Linked DNA regions of Eleftheria terrae. The protein of the gene in region 2 interacts with the protein of the main gene of each other region in a pairwise test. Links are inferred from orthologs where the notes say so. Each region holds a gene or a part of one and is shown on either strand. Other genes may lie near its edges. The genes, in order: N7L95_RS02220 and N7L95_RS04700.

Evidence for each region.
Region 1: the proteins of N7L95_RS04700 (region 2) and N7L95_RS02220 interact in binary tests that used the Escherichia coli proteins (3 or more experiments, as listed by UniProt). The link is inferred for Eleftheria terrae from one-to-one orthologs.

The regions. Positions count from the first base shown.
Region 1 is NZ_CP106951.1:410,217-424,320, forward strand. The notes cover bases 6,004-9,003. They hold N7L95_RS02220 (ABC-F family ATP-binding cassette domain-containing protein), read right to left. Parts: upstream 8,512-9,003; coding sequence 6,496-8,511; downstream 6,004-6,495. Other genes in these bases: N7L95_RS02215 (MarR family winged helix-turn-helix transcriptional regulator), read right to left, coding at 6,004-6,297; prmB (50S ribosomal protein L3 N(5)-glutamine methyltransferase), read right to left, coding at 8,508-9,003. In the rest of the region: bchE (magnesium-protoporphyrin IX monomethyl ester anaerobic oxidative cyclase), read right to left, coding at 1-1,440; N7L95_RS02190 (hypothetical protein), read right to left, coding at 1,874-2,788; N7L95_RS02195 (helix-hairpin-helix domain-containing protein), read right to left, coding at 2,984-3,346; transcriptional repressor LexA, read right to left, coding at 3,385-4,083; N7L95_RS02205 (asparaginase), read left to right, coding at 4,252-5,199; N7L95_RS02210 (organic hydroperoxide resistance protein), read right to left, coding at 5,246-5,671; more of N7L95_RS02215, read right to left, coding at 5,776-6,003; more of prmB, read right to left, coding at 9,004-9,395; dapE (succinyl-diaminopimelate desuccinylase), read right to left, coding at 9,392-10,543; N7L95_RS02235 (PilT/PilU family type 4a pilus ATPase), read right to left, coding at 10,558-11,766; dapD (2,3,4,5-tetrahydropyridine-2,6-dicarboxylate N-succinyltransferase), read right to left, coding at 11,841-12,662; dapC (succinyldiaminopimelate transaminase), read right to left, coding at 12,685-13,899; queF (preQ(1) synthase), read right to left, coding at 13,927-14,104. UniProt on the Escherichia coli protein: Genetic data indicate it may be involved in ribosome assembly or function.
Region 2 is NZ_CP106951.1:1,045,602-1,060,139, forward strand. The notes cover bases 3,714-7,147. They hold N7L95_RS04700 (2-oxoglutarate dehydrogenase E1 component), read right to left. Parts: upstream 6,773-7,147; coding sequence 3,914-6,772; downstream 3,714-3,913. Other genes in these bases: odhB (2-oxoglutarate dehydrogenase complex dihydrolipoyllysine-residue succinyltransferase), read right to left, coding at 3,714-3,809; N7L95_RS04705 (hypothetical protein), read right to left, coding at 7,075-7,147. Also shown: cell division protein ZapE, read right to left, coding at 1-937; lpdA (dihydrolipoyl dehydrogenase), read right to left, coding at 1,091-2,518; more of odhB, read right to left, coding at 2,529-3,713; more of N7L95_RS04705, read right to left, coding at 7,148-7,353; N7L95_RS04710 (Tim44 domain-containing protein), read right to left, coding at 7,689-8,651; N7L95_RS04715 (LysR family transcriptional regulator), read left to right, coding at 8,770-9,678; N7L95_RS04720 (porin), read right to left, coding at 9,757-10,695; N7L95_RS04725 (carbohydrate binding domain-containing protein), read right to left, coding at 10,941-12,893; N7L95_RS04730 (secondary thiamine-phosphate synthase enzyme YjbQ), read left to right, coding at 13,283-13,702; N7L95_RS04735 (GTPase domain-containing protein), read right to left, coding at 14,009-14,538. UniProt on the Escherichia coli protein: E1 component of the 2-oxoglutarate dehydrogenase (OGDH) complex which catalyzes the decarboxylation of 2-oxoglutarate, the first step in the conversion of 2-oxoglutarate to succinyl-CoA and CO(2).

The DNA.
Region 1 (14,104 bases), 630 kb from region 2 along the record:
CTGCCCGGTCGGGCTGGGCCTCGGACCGAAGAGGAATTCCAGCACCTCCCGCAGCCACACCCGGCGGCCCATGCGGGTGTACCACCGCATCGCATGCCGGAACTCGGCATCCTTGCCGAACAGGACCCGCCGCAGCGCGGCCGGCCGCAGTTGCATCGTCGCTTCCATGAACTTGACCCACAAGATCATGCGCCAGGGGGGGACCCGCTGTGTCGCCAGCACCTGGTGCTTGTAGTCCCAGCGGCGGGTGTCCGGTTCCACCACCTCCCGGTCGGCCACGGTCTCGTAGTAAGGCGTCCAGCGATGGGGCGTGACGTAGAGCAGCTGGATCTGGTCCGGGTCGTATCGCAGCAGGTGGCGCAACGAATGCCAGTAGTCGGCGTCCCGCTCCTCCTCGAAACCGACCACGTAGGTGGCCATCGAGATGATGCCGTGCTGGCGCAACAGCTGGATCGCCTGCTGGTCCTCGCTGACGGTCGCACCCTTGCGAATGCGCTTCAGCGTTGCTTCGCTGTAGCTCTCGATGCCGAGCAGGAACCGGATCACGCCGGCCCGCTTGTAGAGATGCAGGATGTCCGCATCCCGGACGATGTCGCCCGCACGCGTCGAGCCGACCAGGGTCAGCGGCACGTTCTCGGCGATCAACGCCTCGAGGAAGGCCTTCCACGCCTTGCGGGAGCCGGTGGGCAGTTCGTCGGCGAAGTTGATGAGGCGCACGCCATGGTCGCGGTAGAGCCGGGCGAGCTCCTTCGCGAAGCGCACCGGGTCCCGGTGTCGCCAGCGGGTCCAGAAGCCCCGCTGCCCGCAATAGCTGCACAGGTAGGGGCAGCCACGCGAGAACTGGACCACCACGGCCCGGCGGCCTCCCCAGTAGCTATAGCGGCTGTGGTCGATCAGTTCCCAGCCGATGCGCCAGGCGTCCAGATCGGTCAACATCGGCGCCTGGCCGGTGGTGCGGACCTGACCTTGTTCGCGGTATGCGATCCCCGGCACGTCCGACAGCGGCGTGTTCGACGAAAGGGCGCGCATGAGCCGGGTCGCCGTCTCCTCGCCTTCGCCCCGGACCACGATGTCGATCTGCGGCGCCTCAGCCAGTATCTCCTGCCAGTGGTAGGTCGGGTGCACGCCGCCATAGACGATGCAGCAGCCAGGCATCGCCTGCTTGAAGAGGGCCGCCAGCTCCAGCACGGTCACATGGACCGAGCTGGAACCGGAATGACCGAGCATGACCACATCGGGATGCTCGCGCCGCACCGCATCCACCACCTGGCCGAGGGACAGCGGTCCCAGTTCCGCATCGAGCAAGCGAACCGGGAACCCGGCGTCGATCAACGGCCCGCCGACCGACAGCAGGCCCAGAGGCGGCAACTGCTCGCGCGGAACGCGGCTGCCGATGGCAGTGTGGGGAGGATTGACGAGCAATATCTTGAGGGCCGGCATGTCACAGGGGTCAGGGCGCCGCGAAACGGCAGGAGGCCGGCGAACATAGCCGACCGCGCCTGCAGTGACAAGGGCATGGCCAACGAAGGCGTTTGCAGCCAGCGGCAACGCCGGCATCGCCTTGCAGTCGCGGCGCGTCGATACCGTTTTGGAGCGGTCTGCCCCCTAGCGCTGCCCGGCGCGTGGCGTCGACCCCGCGCTGGACACTCCGCCATTGCCTTTCGGTCACACCGCCGCTGCGGTCCCTCGACGGTTCGCCGCCGGCCGCCAATCAAGACGGCCTGCACGGTGCGCTTGCTGTATGGCGGCTGATGCGAGACGCCCGGAGGACTCGCCGCGGCTGCCCCGGCTGGCGCCGTGGCGACACTGGCGCTTCCACTGCCTGGGGCGCCGTGGCTACCTGTGACCCGGCGCAGGCGCCGGGCCGCGTGGCTCAGACCGCTGCCACCCAGCGGGCGCCGCCCGGCAGCATCGCTTCGGCGGCCCGTTCGAGTGCGGCCAAGCGGTCGAGCTCACGGCACACATCAACGAAGCTGCCGCTCAGCAGGGTGCGACGATGGTCGCTCGGGTCTTGCACCACCCGCAGGTGGCGGGCCGGTGTGCTGCCCAGCGCCGGTACCCGCACGGTCGGTGCTGCTGCGCCCGGCTGCAGGTGCACGCGCACCTCCCACCGGCCGCCCTTGCCGGCGAACAGGCTCACGCGCAGGTCGGCCTCGCCATGGTCGTCCCAGTGAGCCGACCAGGGCCGCACCGCGAAGACGGTGGTGTGGGCCCGGCGCGCGGCACGCTGGAGCTCGCGCAGGTCAGCCAGGGCCAGCTCGGGCAACCACACGGCCAGCACACCGCCACGGCCGGCCCGCAGCCAGGACAAGGCCCGCGGCAGCGTCTCGTGCGAGGGCACCTCACAGGTGCCGGTGGCCCGGGCGCCCGGCGTGGCCACGCAGCCTTGCGCCGGATCGAAGACCACCCCGGCCGGCTGGCCCAGCAAGGCGGTGCGCTGGCCGTGCGACGCGGCGCTGCACAGCACCGGGCCGAGCAGGGCCAGCTCGGGATGACCCGGCTGCGGCGCCAGCACCTCGACCACGCCGGCGGCCGGCCAACCGCCGGCCGGCAGCACCGCGTCGAGTGCGGGAAAGCCACTCGGGGTGGGACCGGCGGCGGCCGCCGCCGCGGCGCTGCCGCCTGGCCCGGCGGGCGTCATCGGCAGCCACAGTTGCTCGCGCAGACGTGCCCACCAGGAGGGGCGGCGTGGGGAACGCCCCGGCGCGCGGACCAGGCGCGCCTCCGTGTGGCCGTTGCCGGCGTCGGTGGGGGCGGGGGTGGGGGGGGTGTGGATGGAAGAGGCCATGTCCGTCTCCGAAAATCAAAACAGTGCAATGACGTTCGGCAGGATTGGTCGTTTCGGAAGTCCTGCAGCCCGGCTGGGCTGTGCTTCCTGCTCGCTGCACGGGGCTCGCGAGCAGAGGCTCGCGAAACGCCCGCCACCCGCGCAGCGGCTCGGCGAAAAAAGCGTGAGTCGTGGTCGGTCGTCGGCCGGTGCGGCTCAGCCGCTGCCGCGGCTTGCAGTGCGATGGCGCTGGCCCTCGCCGCCCGCTTCGCTAGCGGACATGCGCAGCTGGCCATAGAGCAGCTTGCGCTGGGCGGTGTAGTGCCACCACGGCGCCGCAGGTGCACCGCGCATGAAGTCGATCGCTGCCATGAAGGTATCCAGCACGCAGGGGTCTTGGCGTTGGCCGGTGCGTGCGCACAGGTCGTGGTAGAGCACCAGCGCGTCGCGGCCGATCAAGTCGCGCGGGGCGTGAATGCCCAGCAGCGCCAGGTCTTCAGCGAGCGAGGGGCCGATGTTGGGGATCAGCTCCAGCGACGCGGTCGGATGCAGGCAGTCGGTGTGGCGCAGCGCTTTCATCAGGACTTCCGGAGGCTGGAGTTGAAACACCGGGCAGGTCACATCACCAGGGTGTTGCGGATCAGGCCGACGGCGATGCCCTCGAGCTCGAATTCCTGGCCGGGCTCGACCACGATGGTCTTGAAGTCCGGGTTCTCGGCGATCAGCTCGATGGTGCCGCGTGTCTTCTTGAAGCGCTTGACCGTGACATCGTCACCCAGCCTTGCCACCACGATCTGCCCGTTCTTGGCTTCCTTGGCTTTCTGCACGGCCAGCAGGTCGCCTTCCAGGATGCCGGCGTCGCGCATGCTCATGCCGCGCACCTTCAACAGGTAGTCCGGTTGCCGGGCGAACATGCTGGCACCGACGTGGTAGGTCTGGTCGATGTGCTCCTGCGCCAGGATGGGGCTGCCGGCGGCGACACGGCCCACCAGCGGCAAGGCCAGCTGTGCAATGCCGGGCAGCGGCAGCAGGCCCTGGCGTCCCATGCTGGCCAGCCGCGATTCGTTCACCGAGCGCAATGTGTCAGACTTCAGCCGGATGCCACGCGAGGTGCCACCCACCAGCTCGATGGCGCCCTTGCGCGCCAGCGCCTGCAAATGCTCTTCGGCGGCGTTGGCCGAGCGGAACCCGAGCTCGGCCGCAATCTCTGCCCGGGTGGGCGGCGCGCCGGTGCGCTCGATGGAAGCGCGAATCAGGTCGAGGATCTGCTGCTGGCGCGCGGTGAGCTTGGGAAGGTCGGAGCGTTGCGGGTCCACGGGCACCTCGGGTGGTGGGTTCAAATGGGGTGTTGACAGCCCGGGGCGGTAGCCAGGGCCTACAGCGGTTCGAAGGCGGCTTCCTCGCGGAAGCGGTGGCAGGAACGGCTGAGGCGCAGGCACTGTTCGGGCATCCAGTAGCTGTATTTTTATCCAGTCTTTCGAAAAATGCAAAGCAAAGCGAAGCAGGTCGTGATCCTCGGCACCGGTGGCACGATTGCGGGCACCGCCGCCCAGGCGGCGGACACGGTCGGCTATCGGGCGGCCCAATTGGGCATCGCCTCGCTGGTGGAAGCCATTCCGGGCCTGCTGGCCTGTCCGCTCGAGACCGAACAGGTCGCGCAAGTGGACAGCAAGGACATGGGCTTCTCGGTGTGGCAGGCACTGGCCCGCCGCATTGCGCACCATCTGGCGCGCGAGGAAGTGGCCGGGATCGTGGTCACCCACGGCACCGACACGCTGGAGGAGACCGGCTACCTGCTTCAGCGGCTGCTCGCGCCGGCCAAGCCGGTGGTGCTGACCGCCGCGATGCGACCGGCCTCGGCCCTGCAGGCCGACGGGCCACAGAACCTGCTGGACGCGGTGCTGGTGGCGCGCGAACCAGGCGCGCGCGGCGTGCTCGCCTTGCTGGCCGGCGCGGTGCACAGCGCTGCGGAGGTGCGCAAGAGCCACACCTACCGCCTGGATGCCTTCTGTTCGGGAGACGCCGGGCCGCTGGCGTATGTGGAGGCCGGCCAGCTGCGCCGCCTGCGCGACTGGCCCCAGGGCGAGGCACTGGGCCTGCAGGCGGTGGCGGCCGATGTGGCGGACTGGCCCTGGGTGGAGATCGTCTCCAGCCACAGCGGGGCCGACGGGCGGGCGGTGCGCGCGTTGACGCGCATCGGTGTGCAGGGCCTGGTGGTCACGGCCACCGGCAACGGCACGGTGCACGAAGATCTGGAGGCGGCCCTGCTGGAGGCGCAGGCCGCCGGCGTGCGGGTATGGCGCAGCACCCGCTGCGCCGAAGGCCGGGTACTGCCCCGGCCGGACGATATGCTGCCGGCCGCGCAGGCCGGCACGCCCTACAAGGCCAGGGTCGAGCTGCTGCTGCAGTTGCTGTCCGCGCGCGGCGCCTGAGACGGCGGCGCGCGGCGCGGGCCGCCCTGGCGCGGCCCGCGGGCCCTCAGACCACGCTCAGGCGCACTTCGATGTTGTTGCGGGTCGCATTGGAATAGGGGCACACCTTGTGTGCAGCTTCGACCAGCGCCTCGGCATCCGCCTTCTCCCAGCCGGGCAGCGAAATGGCGAGGTCGGCCTGGATGCCGAAGCCGGCCGGGATCGGCCCGATGCCGACCTTGCCGGTCACCGAGGTGTCGGCCGGCAGCGCCTTCTTCTGCTGCGAGGCGACAAACTTCATGGCCCCGAGGAAGCAGGCCGAATAGCCGGCGGCAAAGAGCTGCTCGGGGTTGGTGCCGGCTGCGCCGGAGCCGCCCATTTCCTTCGGCAGGGCAAGCTTCACGTCCAGCGCACCGTCTGACGAGACCGCGCGGCCGTCGCGGCCTCCGTTGGCGGTGGCTTGGGCGGTGTACACCACTTTGTCGAGTTTCATCGAAAGACTCCTTGCTTGGTTGGACAGGGGGGAGGGAAACCGACGCTTCTGAAATGAAGCGTTCTATTGAATTGTGTACAACATATTGCAACAAGCCGATGGCATCATGCCGCCTCGGCCTGGCTGCTGTCTTCTTCGTGCGGCTCGACGGCCTGCAGCGCCAGGCGCTGCCGCAACGCGTGCAGCCGCTGGCGCAGCTCGGTCATCTCGGTCACGGTGCATTGCACGGCACAGGAAACCTGGCGCGGCACTTCGGCGGCGCTGCGGCGCAGCTGGCGGCCGGCGGTGGTCAAGGTGATGACCACACGGCGTTCGTCGTCCTTGGCGCGGGTGCGGGTGAGCCAGCCGCCGGCTTCCATGCGCTTGAGCAGGGGCGTGAGGGTGCCGGAGTCGAGGAAGAGCCGCTCGCCCAGTGCCCCCACGCTCAGGCCGTCCTGCTCCCACAGCACCAGCATTACCAGGTATTGCGGATAGGTCAGGCCGAGGCGGTCGAGCAGCGGCTTGTAGAGCTTGGTCATCGCCAGCGACGTCGAGTACACCGCGAAGCAGAGCTGGTTGTCGAGCAGCAGCAGGTTGTGCTGCTCATCGACGGCGGGCTGCAGGGCGGTGGGCTTGTGCGTTGGCATGGTTGAACTGTACTTCACAATTCAATTGCGTGCAATATAAACAACTTTCGAACTGAAGGAAGATCGCCGGGCGTGGCTGCACCGCTGCACGGGCAGCCGGCGATCATGTCGGCCACAGGTGAGGGCGCTTGTCGCGACGGCCGTGGACCCGCCAGCGGGGCGGCAGACACGCGTTCCCGCCGCGGCCCGGAGGCCTGTTCAGGCGGCGAGCTGCTCGATCTGCTCCGACAACTCCAGCCAGCGCGCTTCCAGGCGTTCGGTCTCGTCGGCGATGGCCTTCAGGCGCTGGCCATGCGCGGCGAGCTGGGACGGTGGCAGCGTGCCGGTGGCCAGGGCCGCTTCGAGTTCGGCCTTCTCGGTGGCGAGGGCCGCCATGCGCTGCTCCACCTGGCCCAGCTCCTTCTTCAGGGGCTTGGCCTGTTCGGCCAGCCGCTGGCGAGCCTGCGCCTGGGCCTTGCGGTCGTCGCGGCGGTTGGCGCCGGCAGCGGCTCCGGCCGGCTCGGCAGCCACCGCAGCGGCAGCCGGTGAAGGGGCGGTCGCTGAAGGCGCCGTCGCTGCAGAGGGGGACGCCGCGGGTGCAGCCGCCGCCGCGGTGGCTGCTTCCCGCTGCAGCTTGGCTTGCTCCAGCAGCCAGCGTTGGTAGTCGTCCAGGTCGCCGTCGAAGGGGCCGACGCCGCCACGGGTCACCAGCCAGAACTCGTCGCACACCTCACGCAGCAGCGCGCGGTCGTGGCTCACCAGCATCACCGTGCCCTCGAACTCGTTGAGCGCCATGCTCAGCGCCTCGCGGGTGTTGAGGTCCAGGTGGTTGGTCGGCTCGTCCATCAGCAACAGGTTGGGGCGCTGCCACACCAGCATGGCCAGCACCAGGCGGGCCTTCTCGCCGCCGCTCATGGTGCCCACCGCCTGGTTGACCATCTCGGCCACGAAGCGGAAGCGGCCAAGGAAGTCACGCAGCTCCTGTTCTCGCCCGGCGGGGCCGACGTCGCGCGCGAGCCGGATCATGTGCTGCAGTGGCGATTCGTCGGCCCGCAGCACGTCCATTTCCTGCTGCGCGAAGTAGCCGATGGCCAGGCCCTTGCCTTCGGTGATCTGGCCTGCGATGGGCGGCTGCATGCGTGCGATGGTCTTCACCAGCGTGGACTTGCCCTGGCCGTTGGCGCCCAGGATGCCGATGCGCTGGCCGGCCAGCACCGAGCGGTCGATGTTGCGCACGATGGTGGTTTCGGCGCCGGTCTCGGCATCGCGGTAGCCGCAGGACACCCGGTCGAGCGCGAGCATCGGGTTGGGCAGGCTGAGCGGCTCGCGGAACTCGAAGCTGAAGTCGGCCGCGGTGAGCACCGGCGCCAGCTTCTCCATGCGCTCCAGCGCCTTGACGCGGCTCTGCGCCTGCTTGGCCTTGCTGGCCTTGGCCTTGAAACGGTCGATGAAGCGGGTCAGCTGGGCCATGCGTTCCTGCTGCCGCTCGAAGGCCGACTGCTGTTGCAGCATGCGCTCGGCGCGCATCTGCTCGAAGGCGGTGTAGTTGCCGGTGTAGCGGGTCAGCTGGGCGTTGTCGAGGTGCAGCGTGACGCGGGTGATGGCGTCGAGGAACTCGCGGTCGTGGCTGATCACGAGCATGGTGCCCTCGAAGCGCTTGAGCCAGCTTTCGAGCCAGACCAGGGCGTCGAGGTCCAGGTGGTTGGTGGGTTCGTCCAGCAGCAGCAGGTCGGCGGGACACATCAGCGCGCGCGCCAGCTGCAGCCGCATGCGCCAGCCGCCCGAGAAGCTGTTGACCGGCGCGTGCAGCTGGGCCGGCTGGAAGCCCAGGCCCATCAGCAGCGCCTGCGCACGCGAGGTGGCGTCGAAGCCACCCGCCTCGTCGATCAGCTGGTAGGCCTCGCCGATGGCATGGCCGTCTTCGCTGGCTTCGGCCTGGGCGAGGGCGGCGCGGGCCTCCAGCAGCCGGGTGTCGCCCTGCAGCACGAAGTCGGTGGCCGAGTCCTCGGTCTCGGGCATCGACTGCACCACCTCGGCCACGCGCCAGCGCGCGGGGATCTCGGCATCGCCGCTGTCGGCCTGCAGCTTGTTGGTGAGCAGCGCGAACAAGGAAGACTTGCCGGCGCCGTTGCGGCCCACCAAGCTGGCCTTCTCGCCCGGATGCAGGGTGACGCTGGCGTCCTGCAGCACGACCTTGGTGCCGCGCCGCAGGGTGAGGTTCTTGAGGGTGATCATGGGCTCTGAGCTTCCAGCAGGGCGGTGCGGGTCACGAGCAGCACCTGGTCTTCACCGGCGCTGGTCTCCAGCCACACCACCTCCAGCCGCGGAAAGGCGGCTTCGAAATGATGACGTTCATTGCCGATCTCCAGTACCAGCACGGCGTCGTCGCTCATGCGGGCGGGGGCCTCGGCCAGCAGGCGGCGCACCAGGTCCATGCCATCGCTGCCACCGGCCAGCGCCAGCGCCGGCTCCGCGCCGTACTCGGCCGGCAGGCTGGCCATGGTGATGGCGTTGACATAGGGCGGGTTGCACAAGATCAGGTCGTAGGGCCCGGCCAGCGGGCCCTGCGGTGCGCCGAGCAGGTCGCTGTGGTGCAGCGTGATGCGCCCGGCCAGCTGGTGCCTGTCGACATTGATGCGGGCCACGGCCAGCGCGTCCTCGGAGAGGTCGGCCGCGTCCACGCTGACGTCGGGATAGGTCATCGCGGCCAGCACGGCCAGGCTGCCGTTGCCGGTGCACAGGTCGAGCACCCGGCGCGTGCGCTCGGACAGCCAGGGGTCGATGCTGGCGTCGGCCAGCAGCTCGGCAATGAAGGAGCGCGGCACGATGCAGCGCTCGTCCACATAGAAGGGCACGCCCTGCAGCCAGGCTTCCCGCGTCAGGTAGGCGGCCGGCTTGCGGGTGGCGATGCGCTGGGCGATGAGGGCGTCGACGCGGGCCTCGTCCTGCGGGGGCACCGGGCGGTCGGCCACCAGGTCGAGTTCGTCCAGCGGCAGCGACAGGCTCCACAAGGTCAGCCAGGCGGCTTCGTCGAAGGCGTTGGCGGTGCCGTGCCCAAACGAAACGCCCGCCTGTTCGAGGCGGGCGCTGCTGCGCTCGATGAGTTCGAGTAGCGTCATGCGATGAGGCCTTCCAGCGTCTTGCGGTAGATGTTCTTCAGCGGCTCGATGCACGCCACCTCGACATGCTCGTCGATCTTGTGGATGGTGGCATTGGGCGGGCCGAACTCGATGACCTGCGGGCAGATGCGCGCGATGAAGCGGCCGTCCGAGGTGCCGCCGGTGGTGGACAGCTCGGCCCGCAGCCCGGTTTCGCTCGCAATGGCGGCCAGCAGCGCCTCGCTCAGGGCGCCCGGCTCGGTGAGGAAGGGCCGGCCGCCCAGGGTCCAGTCGAGCCGGTAGTCCAGGCCGTGCCGGTCCAGCACGGCCTGCAGCCGCGCCTGCAGCGCCTCGGGGGTGGAGGCGGTGGCATAGCGGAAGTTGAAGTCCACCACCATCTCTCCCGGGATCACGTTGGTGGCGCCGGTGCCCGCATGCAGGTTGGAGATTTGCCAGCTGGTGGGCGGGAAGAAGGCATTGCCCTGGTCCCATTCGATGGCCGTCAGCTCCGCCAGTGCGGCGGCTGCCAGGTGGATCGGGTTGCGCGCCAGCTGCGGGTAGGCGATGTGGCCCTGCACGCCCTTGACCACCAGGCGGCCGGAGAGCGAGCCGCGGCGGCCGTTCTTCACCACGTCGCCCAGGCGGTCCACCGAGGTGGGCTCGCCGACGATGCAGTAGTCGAGCCGCTCGCCCCGCTCGTCCAGCCATTCACAGACCTTCACGGTGCCGTCGCGCGCCGGGCCTTCCTCGTCGCTGGTGAAGAGCACCGCGATGGAGCCCCGGTGGCCCGGGTGGGCGGCAACGAATTCCTCGATGGCCACCACCATGGCCGCCAGCGAGCATTTCATGTCGGCGCTGCCACGGCCGTAGAGCTTGCCGTCGCGGTGGGTGGGCAGGAAGGGGTCGCTGTGCCACTGCTCCAGCGGGCCGGTGGGCACCACGTCGGTGTGGCCGGCGAACACGAGCGTGGCGGCGTCGGCGCCGGCGCTGCCGGCGCGCTTGGCCCACAGGTTGGTGACGCGGAAGCTCTCAGGGCCGCTGATGAGGGTTTCGCAGGCGAAGCCGAGCGCTTCCAGGCGGCTGCGGATCAGGGCCTGGCAGCCGGCGTCGTCGGGGGTGACGGAGCGGCGGGCGATCAGTGCTTCGGCCAGTTGCAGGGTGGCGGACATCGGCGGCGGCGTCCTCAACGGATGGTGCCGAAGCCGGTGGTGCCGAAGCCCGTCGTGCCGAAGCCGCTCGGGCGCTCCTCGCGCACGTCGAGCGTGATCTCGGTGAAGGAGGGGCCGTCGTCCTCTTCCTTCTTGGGCGCCGCCTTGGACTGGGCGGTGGTGTCGTTCTGCAGCCGCCACATCAGGTTGGTGGGCGAGTCGGCGTAGAGCAGGCCTTCCTCCCGGGTGACGCGGCCGGTGTTGATCAGGCGGGCAATGTCGGTCTCGAAGGTCTGGGAGCCTTCGGCCATCGACTTCTCGACCGCTTCCTTCACGCCGGTGAAGTCGCCTTTCTCGATCAGCTCGGACACCAGCTTGGTATTGAGCAGCACTTCCACCGCCGGCACCCGCCCGCCACTGACGGACTTCAGCAGGCGCTGCGAGACCACCGCCTTCAGGCCGGACGCGAGGTCGGACATCAGCGCTGGGCGGGCTTCCGGCGTGTAGAAGGACAGGATCCGGCCCATCGCGTGGTAGCTGTTGTTGGCGTGCATGGTCGCCAGCACCAGGTGGCCCGACAGGGCATAGGACAAGGCAGCCGTCATCGTCTCGCGGTCGCGGATCTCGCCGATCAGGATGCAGTCCGGCGCCTGGCGCAGCGCGTTCTTCAGCCCCACCTGCAGCGACTGGGTGTCGCGCCCCACCTCGCGCTGGTTGATGACCGACTTCTTGTTGGTGAACAGGAATTCGATCGGGTCTTCGATGGTGAGGATGTGGCCCGACACGAGCTGGTTGCGGTGCTCCAGCATGGCCGCCAGCGTGGTGCTCTTGCCGGTGCCGGTGGCGCCCACCATCAGGATCAGGCCGCGCTTCTCCATCACCAGGCTGCTCAGCACATCGGGCACGTTGAGGCTGTCGAGGGCCGGGATCTCGCTGGGGATGCAGCGGAACACCGCCGCCACCGAGCCGCGCTGCTTGAAGGCGCTGAGGCGGTAGCTGGCCACGCCGGGCAGCACCAGGCCGATGTTGAGTTCACCCGTCTCGTCCAGCTCTTCGAGCTGGGTGGGGGTGAGCAGCTCGGCCAGCAGCTGGCGCGGCTGCGAAGGCATCAGCGGCTGGTCGCTGACCTGCAGGATCTGCCCATGGATCTTGATGAGGATGGGCGTCTTGGCCGACAAATAGACGTCGGACGCCTTCTTCTCGGCCATCAGGCGCAGCACGCGCTCCATGTTTCCACCGCTCATCGCTTCCCCCTCGCTGTATGCCTTCGTTGTGTGCCGCAGTTGTTCGCTGCAGTTGCGTGCGTCGTTTGCCGCGCTCAGGCGCGCAGCAACTCGTTGATGCTGGTCTTCGAGCGCGTCTGCGCGTCCACGCGCTTGACGATCACCGCGCAGTACAGGCTGTACTTGCCGCCGTCGCGCGGCAGCGAGCCGCTGATGACCACCGAGCCGGCCGGCACGCGGCCGTAGCTGGTCTCGCCGGTGGCGCGGTCGTAGATCGGGGTGCTCTGGCCGATGTACACGCCCATCGAGATGACCGAGTTCTCCTCGACGATGACGCCTTCGACGATCTCGGAGCGGGCGCCGATGAAGCAGTTGTCCTCGATGATGGTCGGGTTGGCCTGCAGCGGCTCCAGCACGCCGCCAATGCCGACGCCGCCGGACAGGTGCACGTTCTTGCCGATCTGCGCGCAGGAGCCGACGGTGGCCCAGGTGTCCACCATCGTGCCCTCGTCCACATAGGCGCCGATGTTCACGTAGGAGGGCATCAGCACGACGTTCTTGGCGATGTAGCTGCCGTGGCGGGCCACCGCCGGCGGCACCACGCGCACGCCGGTGGCGCGCATCTCGTCTTCGCTCAGGTCGGAGAACTTGGTCTGCACCTTGTCGAAGAAGGCCAGCTCGCCGGCGCGCATCGCGGCATTGTCGTTGAGGCGGAAGCTCAGCAGCACCGCCTTCTTGACCCACTGGTTCACCACCCAGCTGCCGTCGATCTTCTGCGCCACGCGCAGGCGGCCGGCATTCAGCTCGTCCACCACCTGCTTGACGGTGGCGCGCACCTCGGTCGGGGCCGCCTTGGGCGACAGGTTGGCGCGATCGTCCCAGGCCTGGTTGATGAGGGCTTCGATGTGTTGGGTCATGACAAAAAACTCTGCGGGTCGGTCAGGAGAGAGAGCGGACGTAGGCCACGATGCGTTCGGCCGCCTCGACGCATTCGTCGACGTCGGCCACCAGCGCCATGCGGATGCGCCCGGCGCCGGGATTGACGCCGTTCGCCTCGCGGGCGAGGAAGCTGCCGGGCAAAACCGTCACATTGTATTGAGCCAGCAGGCCGCGCGCGAACGCGTGGTCGGCCGTCTCGCCGGTGCCGGGCACGCGGGCCCAGAGGTAGAAGCCGGCGTCGGGCAACTGCACGTCGAGCACCTCGGCGAGCATAGGCGTGACGCGGGCAAACTTGCTGCGGTATTTCTCACGGTTGTCGACGACGTGCTGCTCGTCGTTCCAGGCCGCGATGCTGGCCTGCTGCACCAGCGGGCTCATCGCGCTGCCGTGATAGGTGCGGTAGAGCAGGAAGGCCTTGATGAGCGCCGCGTCACCGGCCACGAAGCCCGAGCGCATGCCGGGCACGTTGGAGCGCTTGGACAGGCTGGTGAAGGCGATCAGGCGGCGGAAGTCGCTGCGGCCCAGCCGGGCGGCCGCTTCCAGCCCGCCCAGCGGCGGCTCGTCGCGGAAGTAGATCTCGGAATAGCACTCGTCCGAGGCGATCACGAAGCCGTAGCGGTCGCTCAGCTCGAACAGGCGCTGCCATTCGTCGAGGCCCATCACCGCGCCGGTGGGGTTGCCGGGCGAGCAGACGTACAGCAGCTGCGTGGCGGCCCAGGTGGCTTCGGGGATGCTCGCCAGGTCGGGCGCGAAGTTGCGCGCCGGGTCGCTGTTGGCGTAGACCACGCGGGCGCCGGCCAGCAGGGCCGCGCCTTCGTAGATCTGGTAGAAGGGGTTGGGGCAGACCACCACCGGGCCGCCCTGGTCGCGGTGGCGGGTGGGGTCGATGACGGTCTGGGCAAAGGCAAACAAGGCCTCCCGCGAGCCATTGACCGGCAGCACCTGCGTGGCCGCATCCACCGTGATGCCGTAGCGGCGCGCCAGCCAGCCGCTCATGGCTTCGCGCAGGCGGGCCTCGCCGGCGGTGGCGGGGTAGCTCGCCAGGCCGCCCATCGCGTCGCGCAGCGCCGCGGTGATCAGCTCCGGCGTCGGGTGTTTCGGTTCACCGATGCCCAGGCTGATGGGCTGCAGGGCCGCATTGGGCTGGATGTCGTGGGTGAGTTGGCGCAGCCGCTCGAAGGGATAGGGCTGCAGGCGGGACAGCAGGGGATTCATCCGCCGGATTATCCCCGGCCGGCGGCCTCAGCGCAGCATGCCGGACTCGGCCTCGTGCTGGGGCAGCTGCACCAGCGGCTGCGGTTCCCAGCCGGGCAGGCGGTGCTCGGCCACCACGTTGGTGTAGATGCCACCCCGCACGTACCACTTGGCGACGATGCGCGCATAGCGCGGGCGGATGGTCTTGACGATGTCGTCCAGGATG
Region 2 (14,538 bases):
GGTCATACAGCACGTCCACCAGCCAGGTGAAGCGGCGGGCCTCGGATGCGAGCCGCGGCGACATGCGGGGCACGTTCGACAACAGCAGGGTGTGGAACTGGGTGGCCAGTTCCAGGTAGTCGTTCTGCGAGCGCGGCCCACCGCACAGCGTCTGGAAATCGAACCACACCACGCCGCCGGCGCGGCGCCGGGCGCGAATCTCCCGGTGCTCGATATGGAGCAGCGGGTCCTCGTCACGTGCCTCGGCCAGGCGCTCGAAGGCCTGCTGCATCTGGGTGTCGGCCTCGATGCCCAGCGGCGTGTGGTACAGCTGCACCTGCTCCAGCGTGCGGCGCCGGTAGTCAGTGCCGTTATCGACGTTGATCACCTCCAGCTTGTCCTTCAGTAGCTCGATGGCCGGCAGGATACGGTCGCGATGCAGCCCGTTGGGATAGAGCTCGTCGGGATGGAAGTTGGACGTGGTGATGATGCTGACCCGGTTGTCGAACAAGGCCTGCAGCAGGCGGTGCAGGATCATCGCGTCGGTGACGTCCGCCACATGGAACTCGTCGAAGCAGATCAGCCGGTGCCGCCGCGCGATGCGCCGGCCCAACTCGTCCAGCGGGTCGGCCATGCCCTTCAGCTCGGCCAGCTCGCGATGCACCTCGCGCATGAACTCGTGGAAATGCAGTCGCGTCTTGCGCTGCACCGGCACGGCGTTGAAGAAGCAGTCCATCAGGAAGCTCTTGCCCCGCCCCACCCCACCGAACATGTAGACGCCCCTGGGCAGCGGCGGGCGCCGCAGCAGCTTGGTCAGCGCATTGGAGCGGCGGGCCTTGTAGTCCACCCACTCGTCGTAGCAGCGCTGCAGCGCCTCGATGGCGCGCAGCTGCGCCGGATCGCTGCGATAGCCGCGCTCCTTCAGCGTCTGTTCGTACAGCTCGGTAACGGTGACCATCGAAACCTGTTGTCGTTGTTCGCCGGCTCCTGGGAGCGCGCGTGAAAAGGGCGACCCGCAAGTCGCCCTCCGTCCCGGTGATGCAGGGGCCGCTGCCGCCGCGGGCCCACCGGCTCAGGCCGGTAGGCCGGGCAGCGGCGCCCCGGCCAAGGCTCAGAAGTTGAGCGTGCGCTTGTCCACCGCCAGGGCGGCTTCCTTGGTCGCCTCGCTCAGCGACGGGTGGGCGTGGCAGATGCGCGCGATGTCTTCGGCGCTCGCCTTGAACTCCATCGCCACCACGCTCTCGGCGATCAGTTCCGAGGCGTAGGGGCCGATGATGTGCACGCCCAGGATCTCGTCGGTCTTGGCGTCCGCCAGGAACTTCACCAGGCCGGTGGTGTCGCCCAGCGCCCGCGCGCGACCGTTGGCCAGGAAGGGGAAGCTGCCGGCCTTGTAGGCACGACCGGCGGCCTTCAGCTGCTGCTCGGTCTGGCCCACCCAGGCGATTTCCGGGTGGGTGTAGATGACCCAGGGCACGGTGTTGAAGTTGACGTGGCCATGCTGGCCGGCAATGCGCTCGGCCACCGCCACGCCTTCTTCCTCGGCCTTGTGCGCGAGCATCGGGCCGCGCACCACGTCACCCACCGCCCAGACATTGGGCAGGTTGGTCTTGCAGTCGTCGTCCACCACGATGGCGCCGCGCTCGTCCAGCTTCAGGCCCACTGCCTCGGGGTTCAGGCCGATGGTGTTCGGCACCCGGCCGATCGAGACGATCAGCTTGTCCACCGACAGGATCTGCGAGCCGCCCTTGGCATCGACATAGTTCACCGCCACGCCTTCACCGTCGGTCTTCACCTCGGCGATCTTCACGCCCAGCTCGATCTTCAGGCCCTGCTTGGTGAAGATCTTCAGCGCTTCCTTGGCAATCTGCTCGTCCACCGCGCCGAGGAAGGTCGGCAGCGCTTCCAGCACCGTCACCTCGGCGCCCAGGCGGCGCCACACCGAGCCCATCTCCAGGCCGATGACGCCGGAGCCGATCACGCCCAGCTTCTTCGGCACCGCCGGGATGCGCAGGGCACCGTCGTTGGAGAGGATCTTGTCCTCGTCGAAGGCCGCGCCCGGCAGGGCGCGTGCGTTCGAGCCGGTGGCCACGATGATGTGCTTGCCGACCAGGGTGTCCTCGGTCGTGCCGCTGACCTTGATCTCATAGCCGCCCTCCACCGCCTTGGCAAAGGAGCCGCGGCCGTGGAAGAAGCTGACCTTGTTCTTCTTGAACAGGTAGAGGATGCCGTCGTTGTTCTGCTTCACGACGGTGTCCTTGCGGCCCAGCATCTTCGCCACGTCCATCGACAGGTTGGACAGCGAGATGCCGTGGTCGGCGAAGGAGTGGCCGGCCTGCTCGAAATGCTCGGAGGACTGCAGCAGCGCCTTCGAGGGAATGCAGCCGACGTTGGTGCAGGTGCCGCCCGGGGCCGGGCCGCCCTTGCTGTTCTTCCATTCGTCGATGCAGGCGGTGTTGAAGCCCAGTTGGGCCGCGCGGATGGCGGCGATGTAGCCGCCGGGGCCGCCGCCGATGACGATGACGTCGAATTGTTTGCTCATCGTCGGGTCCTCAGATGTCGAACAGCAGGCGGGCCGGATCTTCCAGCGCTTCCTTCATGGCCACCAGGCCCAGCACGGCTTCGCGGCCGTCGATGATGCGGTGGTCATAGGACATGGCCAGGTAGTTGATCGGACGGATCACGATCTGGCCGTTCTCCACCACCGGGCGGTCCTTGGTGGCGTGCACGCCCAGGATGGCCGACTGCGGCGGGTTGATGATGGGGGTGGACAGCATCGAGCCGAACACGCCGCCGTTGGAGATGGAGAAGGTGCCGCCCGAGAGGTCCTCGAGGCCCAGCTTGCCGTCCTTGGCCTTCTGGCCGAATTCGGCGATCTTCTTCTCGATCTCGGCGAAGGTCATCTGGTCGACGTTGCGCAGGATGGGCACCACCAGGCCGCGCGGCGAGCCGACGGCAATGCCGATGTCGAAGTAGCCGTGGTAGACGATGTCGTTGCCGTCCACCGAGGCGTTGAGCACCGGGTACTTCTTCAGCGCATGCACCGCCGCCTTGACGAAGAAGCTCATGAAGCCGAGCTTGACGCCGTGCTCCTTCTCGAACTTCTCCTGGAACTTCTTGCGCATCTCCATCACCGGCGCCATGTTCACTTCGTTGAACGTGGTCAGGATGGCGTTGGTGGCTTGCGACTGCAGCAGGCGCTCGGCCACGCGGGCACGCAGGCGGCTCATCGGCACGCGCTGCTCAGGGCGGTCGCCCAGGTTGGCCACCGGCGCGGCCACGGCCGGCAGGGGCTTGGCGACGGCGGGTGCCGCCGGGACCTGCACCGGTGCGGGCACCGCAGCGGCGGGCTTGGCACCGCCTTCGATCGCGCCCAGCACGTCACCCTTGGTGATGCGGCCGTCCTTGCCGGTGCCGGCCACCGAGCCGGCGGTCAGGTGGTTCTCGGCCATCAGCTTGGCGGCAGCGGGCATCGCCACGTCGGACTTGCTGCCGCCCGTCGCGGCGGCAGGCGCTGCCGGCGACGCCGCAGCAGGCGCCGGCGCCGCAGCAGCCGGAGCACTGGCAGCGGGAGCGGCTGCACCGGCCTTGCCTTCGGTGTCGATCTTGGCGATGACCTGGTCGGAGGTGACGGTGCCGCCGTCAGCCACCACCAGCTCACCCATCACGCCGGCGGCAGGCGCCGGCACTTCCAGCACGACCTTGTCGGTTTCGATCTCGATCAGGATTTCGTCCTGGGCCACGGCTTCGCCGGGCTTCTTCTTCCATTGCAGCAGGGTGGCTTCGGCCACCGATTCGGAGAGCTGCGGAACCTTGACTTCTACGATTGCCATAACGTGTCTTTCGATGTCTGTGATGCGGCGCGGCCGGCCCCTGGCCCGGCGCCGCGCAGGCGGTCAGGCGGGGCAGGCGGCGCCCGCCCCGACCGCGAAGCTGCTTATTTGGTGAGGACGAAACCCTTGAGCTTGGCGAAGGCCTGGTCGAGCAGCGCCTTCTGTTGCTCCTGGTGCAGGTGGGCGTAGCCCACTGCCGGCGAAGCCGAGGCCGGACGGCCGGCATAACCCAGCTTCTGGCCTTCGCTCATGTTCTCGTGGATGTAGTGCTGCACGAAGAACCAGGCGCCCTGGTTTTGCGGCTCGTCCTGGCACCACACGACATCGACCAGGTTGGGGTACTTCTTCAGCTCGGCCGCGAAGGCCTTGTGCGGGAAGGGATAGAGCTGCTCGACGCGGATGATGGCAACGTCGGCAGCCTTCTTCTCCTCGCGCTTCTTGACCAGGTCGTAGTAGACCTTGCCCGAGCAGGCGATGACGCGCTTGACCTTGGCCGCATCCACCTGCGGGTTCAGCTCGCCGATGACCGTGCGGAACTCGCCCTTGGTGAACTCGGCCAGCGGCGAGGTGGCGTCCTTGTTCCGCAGCAGCGACTTCGGCGTCATGATGACCAGCGGCTTGCGGAACATGCGCACCTGCTGGCGGCGCAGCACGTGGAAGATCTGGCTGGCGGTGGTGGGCTGCACGACCTGGATGTTGTTGTCCGCGGCCAGCTGCATGAAGCGCTCCAGGCGGGCCGAGGAGTGCTCGGGGCCCTGGCCTTCGTAGCCGTGCGGCAGCATCAGGGTCAGGCCGTTGGCACGACCCCACTTCACTTCGCCGGAGGCGATGAACTGGTCGATCACCACCTGGGCGCCGTTGACGAAGTCGCCGAACTGCGCTTCCCAGATCACCAGGGTGTTGGGGTCGGCGCTGGCATAGCCGTATTCGAAGCCGAGCACCGCTTCCTCGGAGAGGATGGAGTCGATGACGACGAACGGAGCCTGGTTGTCGGCCACGTTCTGCAGCGGGATGTAGCTGCCCTCGTCCCACTTCTCGCGGTTCTGGTCATGCAGCACGGCATGGCGGTGCACGAAGGTGCCGCGGCCGCAGTCCTCGCCCGACAGGCGCACCGGGTAGCCGCTGGCCACCAGCGAGGCGAAGGCCAGGTGCTCGCCCATGCCCCAGTCGACGTTGATCTCGCCACGGCCCATCGCGGCGCGGTCGGCGATGACCTTCTCGACCAGCGGGTGCACCTTGAAGTTGCTCGGGATGGTGGTGATGCGCTCGGCCAGGCGCTTGACCTCGGCCAGCGGCAGCGCGGTGTCGGCCGCGTCGGTCCACTTCTTGCCGAGGAAGGGCGACCAGTCCACCGCGTACTTGCTCTTGTAGTCGGTCAGCACCGGGTCGACCGTGTGCTTGCCGGCGTCCATCGCGGCGCGGTAGGCCTTGGCCATCTCGTCGGCCTCGTCGCCGGCGATGGCGCCCTGCGTGCTCAGCTTGTCGGCGTAGAGCTTGCGGGTACCGGGGTGGGCCGCGATCTTCTTGTACATCAGCGGCTGGGTCAGCGAAGGGGTGTCCTGCTCGTTGTGGCCCAGCTTGCGGAAGCAGACGATGTCGACCACCACGTCCTTGTTGAACTCCTGGCGGTAGTCGAGCGCCAGCTGCGTGGCCAGCACCACAGCCTCGGGGTCATCGCCGTTCACGTGCAGCACCGGGGCCTCGATCATCTTGACGACGTCGGTGCAGTACAGCGTCGAGCGGCTGTCGCGCGGGTCGGAGGTGGTGAAGCCGATCTGGTTGTTGATGACGATGTGCACCGTGCCGCCCGTGTAGTAGCCACGGGTCTGGGCCAGCGCCAGCGTTTCCATCACGACGCCCTGGCCGGCGAAGGCCGCGTCGCCGTGCACCAGCACCGGCAGCACCTGGTCGCCAGCCTTGTCGCCGCGGCGGTCCATGCGGGCCTTGACCGAGCCTTCGACCACCGGGTTGACGATCTCCAGGTGCGAGGGGTTGAAGGCCAGGCTCAGGTGCACCGGGCCGCCAGGGGTGGAGACGTCGCTGGAGAAGCCCTGGTGGTACTTGACGTCGCCGGCCGGCAGGTCTTCGGGCGCGGTGTGGTCGAACTCGGAGAACAGGTCGCGCGGGGTCTTGCCCAGCGTGTTCACCAGCACATTCAGGCGGCCGCGGTGGGCCATGCCGATGACGATTTCCTGCACGCCCTTTTCGCCGGCGCGCTTGATCAGCTCGTCCATCGAGGCGATGAAGCTCTCGCCGCCTTCCAGCGAGAAGCGCTTCTGGCCGACGTACTTCGTGTGCAGGTAGCGCTCCAGGCCTTCGGCGGCGGTCAGGCGCTCGAGGATGGCCTTCTTCTTCTCGGCGGTGAAGACCGGCTTGGAGCGGATGCTTTCGAGCTGCTGCTGCCACCAGCGCTTTTCAGCCGGCTCGGTGATGTGCATGAACTCGGCGCCAATGGTGCCGCAGTAGGTCTCGCGCAAGGCCTGCACGATCTCGCGCAGCGTCATCTGCTCGGCCTTGGTGAAGTAGGTGTTCGTCGCGCTGAACGTGATGTCCATGTCGGACTCGCTCAGGTCGTAGAACGCCGGCTCCAGCTCGGGGATGCGGGGGCGCTCCTGGCGCTTGAGCGGGTCGAGGTCGGCCCAGCGGGAGCCGAGGAAGCGATAGGCAGCGATGAGGGACTGGACGTGGACCTGCTTGCGCGCCACGGCCAGGTCGGCACTGCTGGCCTTGACCGCGAAGGCGTTGGACTTGGCGCGCTGGGCGAAGGATTCGATCACCGGCGCATGCGGCACGTCACGCGCTTCGGAGCCGTCGGCGGCGGGGACGTTCTGCAGCGCATCGAAGTAGGCACGCCAGTTGTCCGGCACCGAGCCGGGGTTGTCGAGATAGGCCTCGTACAACTCTTCCACATAGGGCGCATTGCCCCCGAACAGGTACGAGTTCGACCTGTATTGCTGCATCATTTCGCTCACCTTTCACCCCGGTTTCCAGGGCTGTTGGCTGGTTGGACAACCTTCCGCGACACGGCTTGACCGGTTGGCGGATTGCGACCCGCCTTTCATCTGGAATCAATACAGAAACCAGCAAAGGGGACGGGAAGGACCTGCTTTTCAGACGGCGCACTCTAACACCGTTGTAACTCGCTCGCCACTGCGGCAACTGCTTAGCATGTGAAGCATCTGGCGGATGCCAGGGCCGGCACGGCCGCCGCGATGCCTCGCCGCAACCGGCGGGACAGGCATCGCGACGGCAGCCACGATGGGCTTCAGCGCGCGGCGCCGCCGCTGGCCGAGGAAGCCGCCGCTGCGGGTTGCGAAGCGGCGGACTGCGGCGCCTCGGCGGCCGCCGGCAACCGGGTGGTGCCGCCGATGCCGACACCAACGCCGCCCCGCCCCACCCCGACCGTGCCGCCGATGCGGCCGTCCGAGCCGATGGACACGCCGACGCCGCCGAAGCCGACCGGCACCGACAGGCCCACGCCAACCGAACTGCAGGCGCCGAGCAGGGGCACGGCGATGAAGAAGGAAACCAGGCTGCGTCGCATGCGGGCATGTTAGGACTGATTCACATCGAAGTCATCCTTGCGCCGGCGAACCCTGTTGGCAGCGTTGGCGCCTCGTCCCGCCTGGCAGGCCGGGCGGTTTCGTGCTCTCGCGGCGAAGGGCCGCTGCGGCGCCCCGCGGCCCCATGCCGGTGGTCCGGCATAGGGAATGAGAGGCAGGCGGCCGATGCGGCGACGGCTCCAGAGGCGGCAGGCGGTCGCCGGCACGCTTGAGTGACAGCCCCCGAGGGCAGCCGGCGGGCAGCAAAAAGGGCGGCCGAAGCCGCCCTTTTTGCCGGCAGCCACACGGGCTGCCAGCTTGGCCGAGCCGTGCAGGCTCAGGATGCCTGCGTGATGCCGGCAATGGCCCAGTCGCGGCTCTCGTCGAGCGGGCGCACGAAGTGCCACAGCTCGTTGAACGGCTCGGCCGGCGCCTCGGCCGCCTCGCGGATGAGGCCGTGGAAGCGCACCGTCACCACCCACTGGCCGTTCTCTTGCGCCGGGTGGATCACCTCGGCCTCGAGTTGCAGCACGTCGGTGCGCTGTGCGGCGCCCTGGCGCTCCTGCAGGTCCAGGCGCAGCGAGGCAAACAGCTCCGGTGTCGTGAACTTGCGCAGGTCGTCCACTTCCTGGGCATCGTTGGCCGCCTGCAGGCGGATGAACAGCATCTTCGCCACGCGCTCGAAGCCTTGCGCATCAAAGCCGGGAACGGCGACGCCGGCCGGTGCCGAAGCGCCCTTGCCGAGCGAGATGCCGCCCGCCGCAGCGGCAGAGACCGGCTTGAATTCGCCAGCGGTGCGCTGCATCGGCTGCGCGGCTGCCGGGGTACCGAACGGCGCGGGGCCGCTGCCGCCGTGCGCATGCGCGCCGGCCAACTGCATGCCAGCCGGAGCCTGGCGCGCCGCACCGCCGCCGAAGCGGCGCATCAGGAAGCGGATGACGAAGAACAGCGCGGCCGCCATCAGCATCATGGTCAGCATGTTGGCCATGCCTTCGCCGAGGCCGAAATGGCTGAGCAGCGCGGCAATGCCGAGGCCCGCAGCGATGCCGGCGACCGGGCCCAGCCATGAGCGCTTGCCCGGCGCTGCAGCGGCGGCACCGGCAGCCGCCGGCACGCCAGGCGACGCCTGGTTGGGGTTGGCCGGGGTGGCCGGTGTGTTGTCAGGGGTGCGCGGGGGCATCTGGCGTTGCATGCCGGCGCTCTTGCCGCCGCCAATGCGCTTGGCCTCGGCCTCGGACGGCAGGCCGCCGAAACCCAGCCCGGCGACGGCAATCGACAGGGCGAGCAGGAAGGATTTCATCAGTCAGGTCTCCTTGCATTGATGAAGGGATGAGGCGATTGCCGAAGATAGGCAAGAATTGCTTCTGAAAAAACATAGGTTTCGCAGAAGGATACTTCGGAATTCCCGAACTTGAAGCATGGCCACCTCATTCAACTATCGCCACCTCTACTATTTCTGGGTCGTCGCCAAGGAAGGCGGCATGGCCCGGGCGGCGCAACGGCTCGACATGGCGGTGCAGACCGTGAGTGCCCAGGTGCGTGAGCTGGAGCGCTCGCTGGGCCATGCGCTGCTCAAGCCGGCCGGCCGGGGCGTGGCGCTGACCGAGGCAGGTGCCGCGGCACTTGCACAGGCCGAACTGATCTTCCAGCTCGGCGAGCAGTTGCCGGGCCTGGTGCGCGAGGCGGCCACCGAGCGCAGTGTGCGCCTGGCCGTGGGCATTTCCGACGGCCTGCCCAAGCTGGCCGTGCCGCAGCTCTTGCAGCCCGCCATGGCGGGGCACCAGGTACGGCTGCTGTGCCACGAGGACGAGATTGAGCGCTTGTTGGCCGAACTGGCGCTGCATCGGCTCGACGTGGTGCTGTCCGACCGCCCTGCCCCGCCCAATCCCAACCTCAAGCTGTACAGCCATGCGCTGGGCGAGGCACCGGTGGCCTGGTATGCGCCGGCCGCGCTGCTGGGAAGCGCCACCCAGGACTTTCCGGCCTGCCTGGGGCGGCTGCCAGTCTTGCTGCCCACCACGCATGGGGCCCTGCGGGCACGGCTGGAGCACTGGTTCGAGCGGGTGGGCGTGCGGCCGCTGGTGGTCGGCGAGTTCGAGGACAGCGCGCTGCTGGCCACCTTCGGACGCAGCGGCAGTGGCGCTTTCCCGGCGCCACAGTGGTCGCACGACGAGCTGACGCGCGTGCACGGCCTGACGCTGCTCGGCCATTGCACCGACGTGGCCGAGCATTTCTACCTCATCACCGCGCAGCGCAAGATCCAGCACCCGCTGGTGCAGCGCCTGGTGGCCGCCGCCACGGCGGGCGGCGGCACCAGCCCGGCATGAGGCGGCCGCGCCGCACGCGGACGCAAAAAAGCCGCCCCGCGGGGCGGCTGCAAGTCGCGCTCTGGACAGAGGCGAACGTCAGAAATTGTGCTTGATGCCGAAGTCGACGCCGGTCTTGTCTTCCTTCGCTTCGCTGTCGTTGGCCACATCCACATAGACGGTGGTGCGCTTGGACAGCGGGTAGTGGTAGCCGATGCCGAACTTGGACGACAGGTCCTGGTCCGGGTCCTTCGTCTCCAGCTTGCTATAGGCCAGGCGCAGCTCGCCGCTGGCCAGCGGCGCGGCGGCGCCGACGATCCAGGCGCGGCGCTTGTCGCCCTTGGCGTCCTTGCCGGTGCCAAAGCCGCCCAACAGCTTGGCCATGCCGAGGTCCCAGGAGCCACCCACCACATGCCAGGTGGCGTTCTTCTTCGCGAACTTGTCGAAGCCGTAGCTCACCGACAGCGGCCCGCCCACGTAGCCCAGGGAGAGGCCGTAGGTGGTCTTGGTGTCGGTGGCCTCGTCCTCGTCCAGCGCGATCTGGGCCTGCGCCTTGAAGCCGCTGAAGTCGGGGCTGGCGTAGGTGATGGCGTTGGCCTTGCGGGTGGGGGCCAGCTTGCTGCTGTCGCCCAGCAGGTTGCTCTCGTGCTTGGCCACCGTGTCGCCGCCCCAGGGGTCGAGCGCGTTGGCGACATTGCGGGCCGGCGTGTAGTCGCGGCCCAGCGTCACGGTGCCGAAGCCGCCCTGCATCCCCACCACGGAGCGGCCCTGCCAGAAGGTCTTGTTGGCGACGCCGTCGTCGGCGGTGAAGCGGTGCTCGATGTTGAAGATGGCCTTCAGGCCGCCGCCCAGGTCTTCGCTGCCGCGCACGCCAAGCCGGTTGCCCGAGCCTTCCTGCAGCTTGAGGGTGTCGTCGCCGATGTTGCGGGCGAGGCCCAGGTCCACCCGGCCGTAGAGCGTCACGTTGGACGTGGTCTGGGCCCAGGCGGGGGCGCAGGACAGCAGGGCGAGCGTGCTCAGCAGTATCGATTTTTTCATGAGGTCCTCGGTAGTGAGTTCGGTGTTGTCGCGACACCGCCCCCCCTCATGAAGCAGGCAGGCGTCGCCGGGCGGCATTGAGCCCGCGCGCCACAAAGGCGCCATGACACTTCCGAATACACCACCGCACAGCTCGGCCGTCACAGCCGGGTCACGTCCTCATGCCAGCCCCCTGCGCGGTGGTGGGTGGCCGGCCGGCCGCGACCCGGGCGGCCGCGGCCTGCCGGCTGCAGCCGGGCCCGCTGTCAGAAGGCAGGCGCGCCCGACTGCTCGAAGAAGACCGGCCCTTCCAGCAGGAACCGGGAGGTGCCGCTCACCCCGATGCGCTGGCCGTCGAGCAGCCGCGCCGCGACCGGCGTGAAGGGCAGTGTGACGTTGACACTGTCGCGCACCGGCCACACCGCCCAGCCACGCCCCTGCAGGCGCAGCACGCACCAGCCGTCACCGCACCAGCCGTCCTGCACGGTGGCCCCGGCCAGCCATCCGCTGACTGCGGCATAGCCAAGGCCGGCCGGCGTCACGGTGGTCCAGTCGGTGCTGGAGAGCAGCGCCTTGTCAGCGTTGCGGCCTTCCATGTAGTAGTAGTTGTAGTTGCCCACGCCGGCGGCAGCCATGGTCAGCATGGCACGGGCATTGAGGCGGGCATGCTCCAGCGGCCGGTCGATACCGGGGCAGGCCAGGCTCGTGATGTCGCAGGTCGAATCGCCTTCGGTGTTGAAGATCGGCAGGTGCGACAGCCCGTGGCGAGCCGCCAGCTGGCGCACGTTGTAGTGATAGAGGGCCGCCGCCTCCGCGTTCTCGCCGCCGTAGTAGTGGTAGGCCAGCACGTCGATGTGCTTTGCAGCGCCTGCGCTCAGGTAGGCGTCCATCCAGTGCAGGCCCGGCCAGGTGATGTTGGCCGAGACGATCTTGTTCTCCGGGTCGATGGCCTTCAACTCCTCGGCCGCGACGGCCGTCATTTCCGCCTGCTGCTGTGCGGTGCCGCGCCAGAAGCCACCGTAGTTGGCCTCGTTCCACATCTCCCAGTAGCGGATGTGGCCCTTGTAGCGTTGGCCCATCTGGCGCACGAAGCGGCGGAAGGCGTCCACGTCCTTGAGCGGGGACACCGCGCCGTCGGCACCGGCCGCGCCAATGAGCGTCGGGTCGCTGGCAGCCCAGGTCGGCGTGGCCGAGAAGGTGTACATCAGCTCGCCACCGAAGCGCCGCTGGTTGAAGACGTAGTAGTCCAGGCGACGCGCCGCCGCGTTGCCACTGAAGTCGACCGGTGCGTCCTCCGGCTGCAGCGCACGCCAGGTGGTGCCGGTGTCATGCAGGCGCACGATCTGCACGCCCAGCGGCGGCCAGCTGTTGTGCTGGCCGAGCTTGTTGACGTGCATGCCGCTGAACAGGGGTGACACCGCCTGTCCCTGTGCCTGGGCCATCAGGTTGGGGCGCGACTCGATCAGCTCGAAGTCGTCGAGCAGGATGGGCGTGTCGAGGTAGTGGTGCGCCACGCGGAAGCCGCCGCTCTGGTCGGCATGCGGGAAGGCCGCCTTCAGGCTCAGCTGTTCCCAGTTGCCGGTGCCTTGCACCACCTGCTGGGTGAGCGTCTCCCAGGGCTGCTGGTCATGACGCAGCTGCAGGGTGGCGGTCTTGCCGACCGGCAGCTTCCACTTCACGCGCACTTCATACGCTCGGCCTTGCTTCATCGGGAAGGCGCGCACCAGGTGCGCGTCGCCGCTGCCCTTGCCAAGCAGCACGAAGGACTGCGCACCGGTGCCCACCGCGGCGTCGTAGCTCTTGCTGGCGCTCCAGGTGGCGCCATCGAAGGCGTTGACGGTCCAGCCCGGGGCCCGGGTCGTGAAGCTGTCGTCGAAGGTCGAGCGGGTGACCACCACCGGCGCAGGAACCAGCGGCGGGTCGCTCTGCAGGGTCACCTCGGCAAGCCCTGACCTGGGCGTCAGCGCCGCAGGCAGCACGGGCTCGCTCTGGGCGGTCGCCGTCATCATGAGCGTCGAGCCGCTGGTGGACGCAGGGGTGGAGTCCTGCGTCGAATCGGCCGGTGCGATCACCTGCTCCGGCGCATCGGCGGTGGGCTGGGAATCGGTGCTGGTGGTCGACGTGGTGGCACTGCTGCCGCCACCCCCACCGCCACCGCCGCAACCGGTGAGGGTCAGGGCGGGCAGGAGAAGAAGGGCAAGCGTGGCAATCGGTTTCATGGGGATCTCGGGTTGACCTGTTCCCCTTAGCGGCATCGCTGAACCGTGGCTTGAGGGCGCGCGGCTGCGAATCAGACCCCGACGTGTGGAAGTACCGTTGGCTTAAGCCGTCGCCTGTGTGCTGTCGCCCTCGCCGGCCCGCAGCCCAGGCTGGGAGCGGGCGGCGGCCGGTTTGCGGCGCGCTTGCACGGCCTGTTGGGGGGGCGGCCTTGCCCACCGTCGTGCAGTCGTTCGGCAAGGGCGTGCATCGGCACCTTCCCGCACTGCGACGCAGCGCGCGGCGGCGTCTTCGCGGCTGGGGCCACCGCGGCGCCGCGGCCCTTGTATAAGCTCCAGCCTGCCCCAGCTTCACCGGTGCGCCTTCGCGTGCCACCTGCCTCGACACCATGCTGACCCAGGACACCACCACACTGGCTTTCCAGACCCGCGGGCGCGGCCTGCTCGACATCACCCAGCCGGTGCGCCGCTGGGTCGAGGCACGGGCGCAACGCACCGGCCTGCTGACACTGTTCGTGCGCCACACCTCGGCCAGCTTGCTGGTGCAGGAAAACGCCGACCCGCAGGTGCAGGCCGATCTGGAGCGGTTCTTCGCGCGCCTGGTGCCCGACGGCGACCGGCTGTTCGAGCACACGCAGGAAGGCCCGGACGACATGCCGGCACATGTTCGGGCGGCGCTGACGCAGACCCAGTTGTCCATCCCGCTGCTCGACGGGCGCCTGGCGCTGGGCACCTGGCAAGGCGTCTACCTGTGGGAGCACCGGCTGCGGCCGCATCGCCGAGAGGTGGTGCTGCACCTGCTTGGCGAGTGAGCGGCATGCGGGCCGAGGTGCGGCGCTCGGGCCGGCTGCGGGGCCGCCCGGTCCCGGCGCCGCCGGGTGGCACCGGGACCTGCCGGGCAGGCGCGGCAGCCCGCGGCCCGGCGTGGCGGCCGCAAGAGGCCACCGCCGCTGTCGGCGCACTGGCGCCAGCGGCGCACGGCGCCCGCGGCCTGGTGGTCATCCGGCCACCAGACGTGCCGACGGGTGTTCAACGAGGCTGCCAGCGCCTCCGACACCACGCTCGCGCCCCGGAAACGGGGCCGCCGCCCGGACTCGACCGGAACGCCTCGGCGCGGCCTAGGCCCGCGGCCCGGCCAGGCCGGGATACAGGCGCGCCAGCACCGCCCGGCCCGCTGCCGCCAGCCACGCCTGCAGCCGGCTGGTGGCCTCGCCTGCCTCGTCCGGCGCCGCCCCCTCCTGCCGCAGCGCGTGGAGTTCGGCCCACAGCGGCTCGAGCTGGGCCTGCCGCTCGGCCACCACCGCCTGCACCACCTCCTGCCAGAAGGCCGGATGTTCAGACTCGGTCCAGTCGCCGCGGCCGCGGCCGTAGTGGGCCACCGCCAGGTAGCCCAACAAGGCCGAGCGGACGAGTCCGTCGAGCACCTCGGGCGCCCAGCCCAGCATGGGCTGCTCGACGCCTCGCAGCAGGTTGTAGCCGCGCGCCAGGCCGGCAGCGCCAAGCGCGCCCAGCACGCCACCGGCAAGCAGGCCACCGCCCAGCGTGAGGCCGCCACTCAGCACATCGGCCTTCAACCCGGCCAGCGCGCCCGCGACGGCGCCGCCCCACAGGGCCGCACGCCCTTCACTCACCGGCGCCTGCAGCGCGT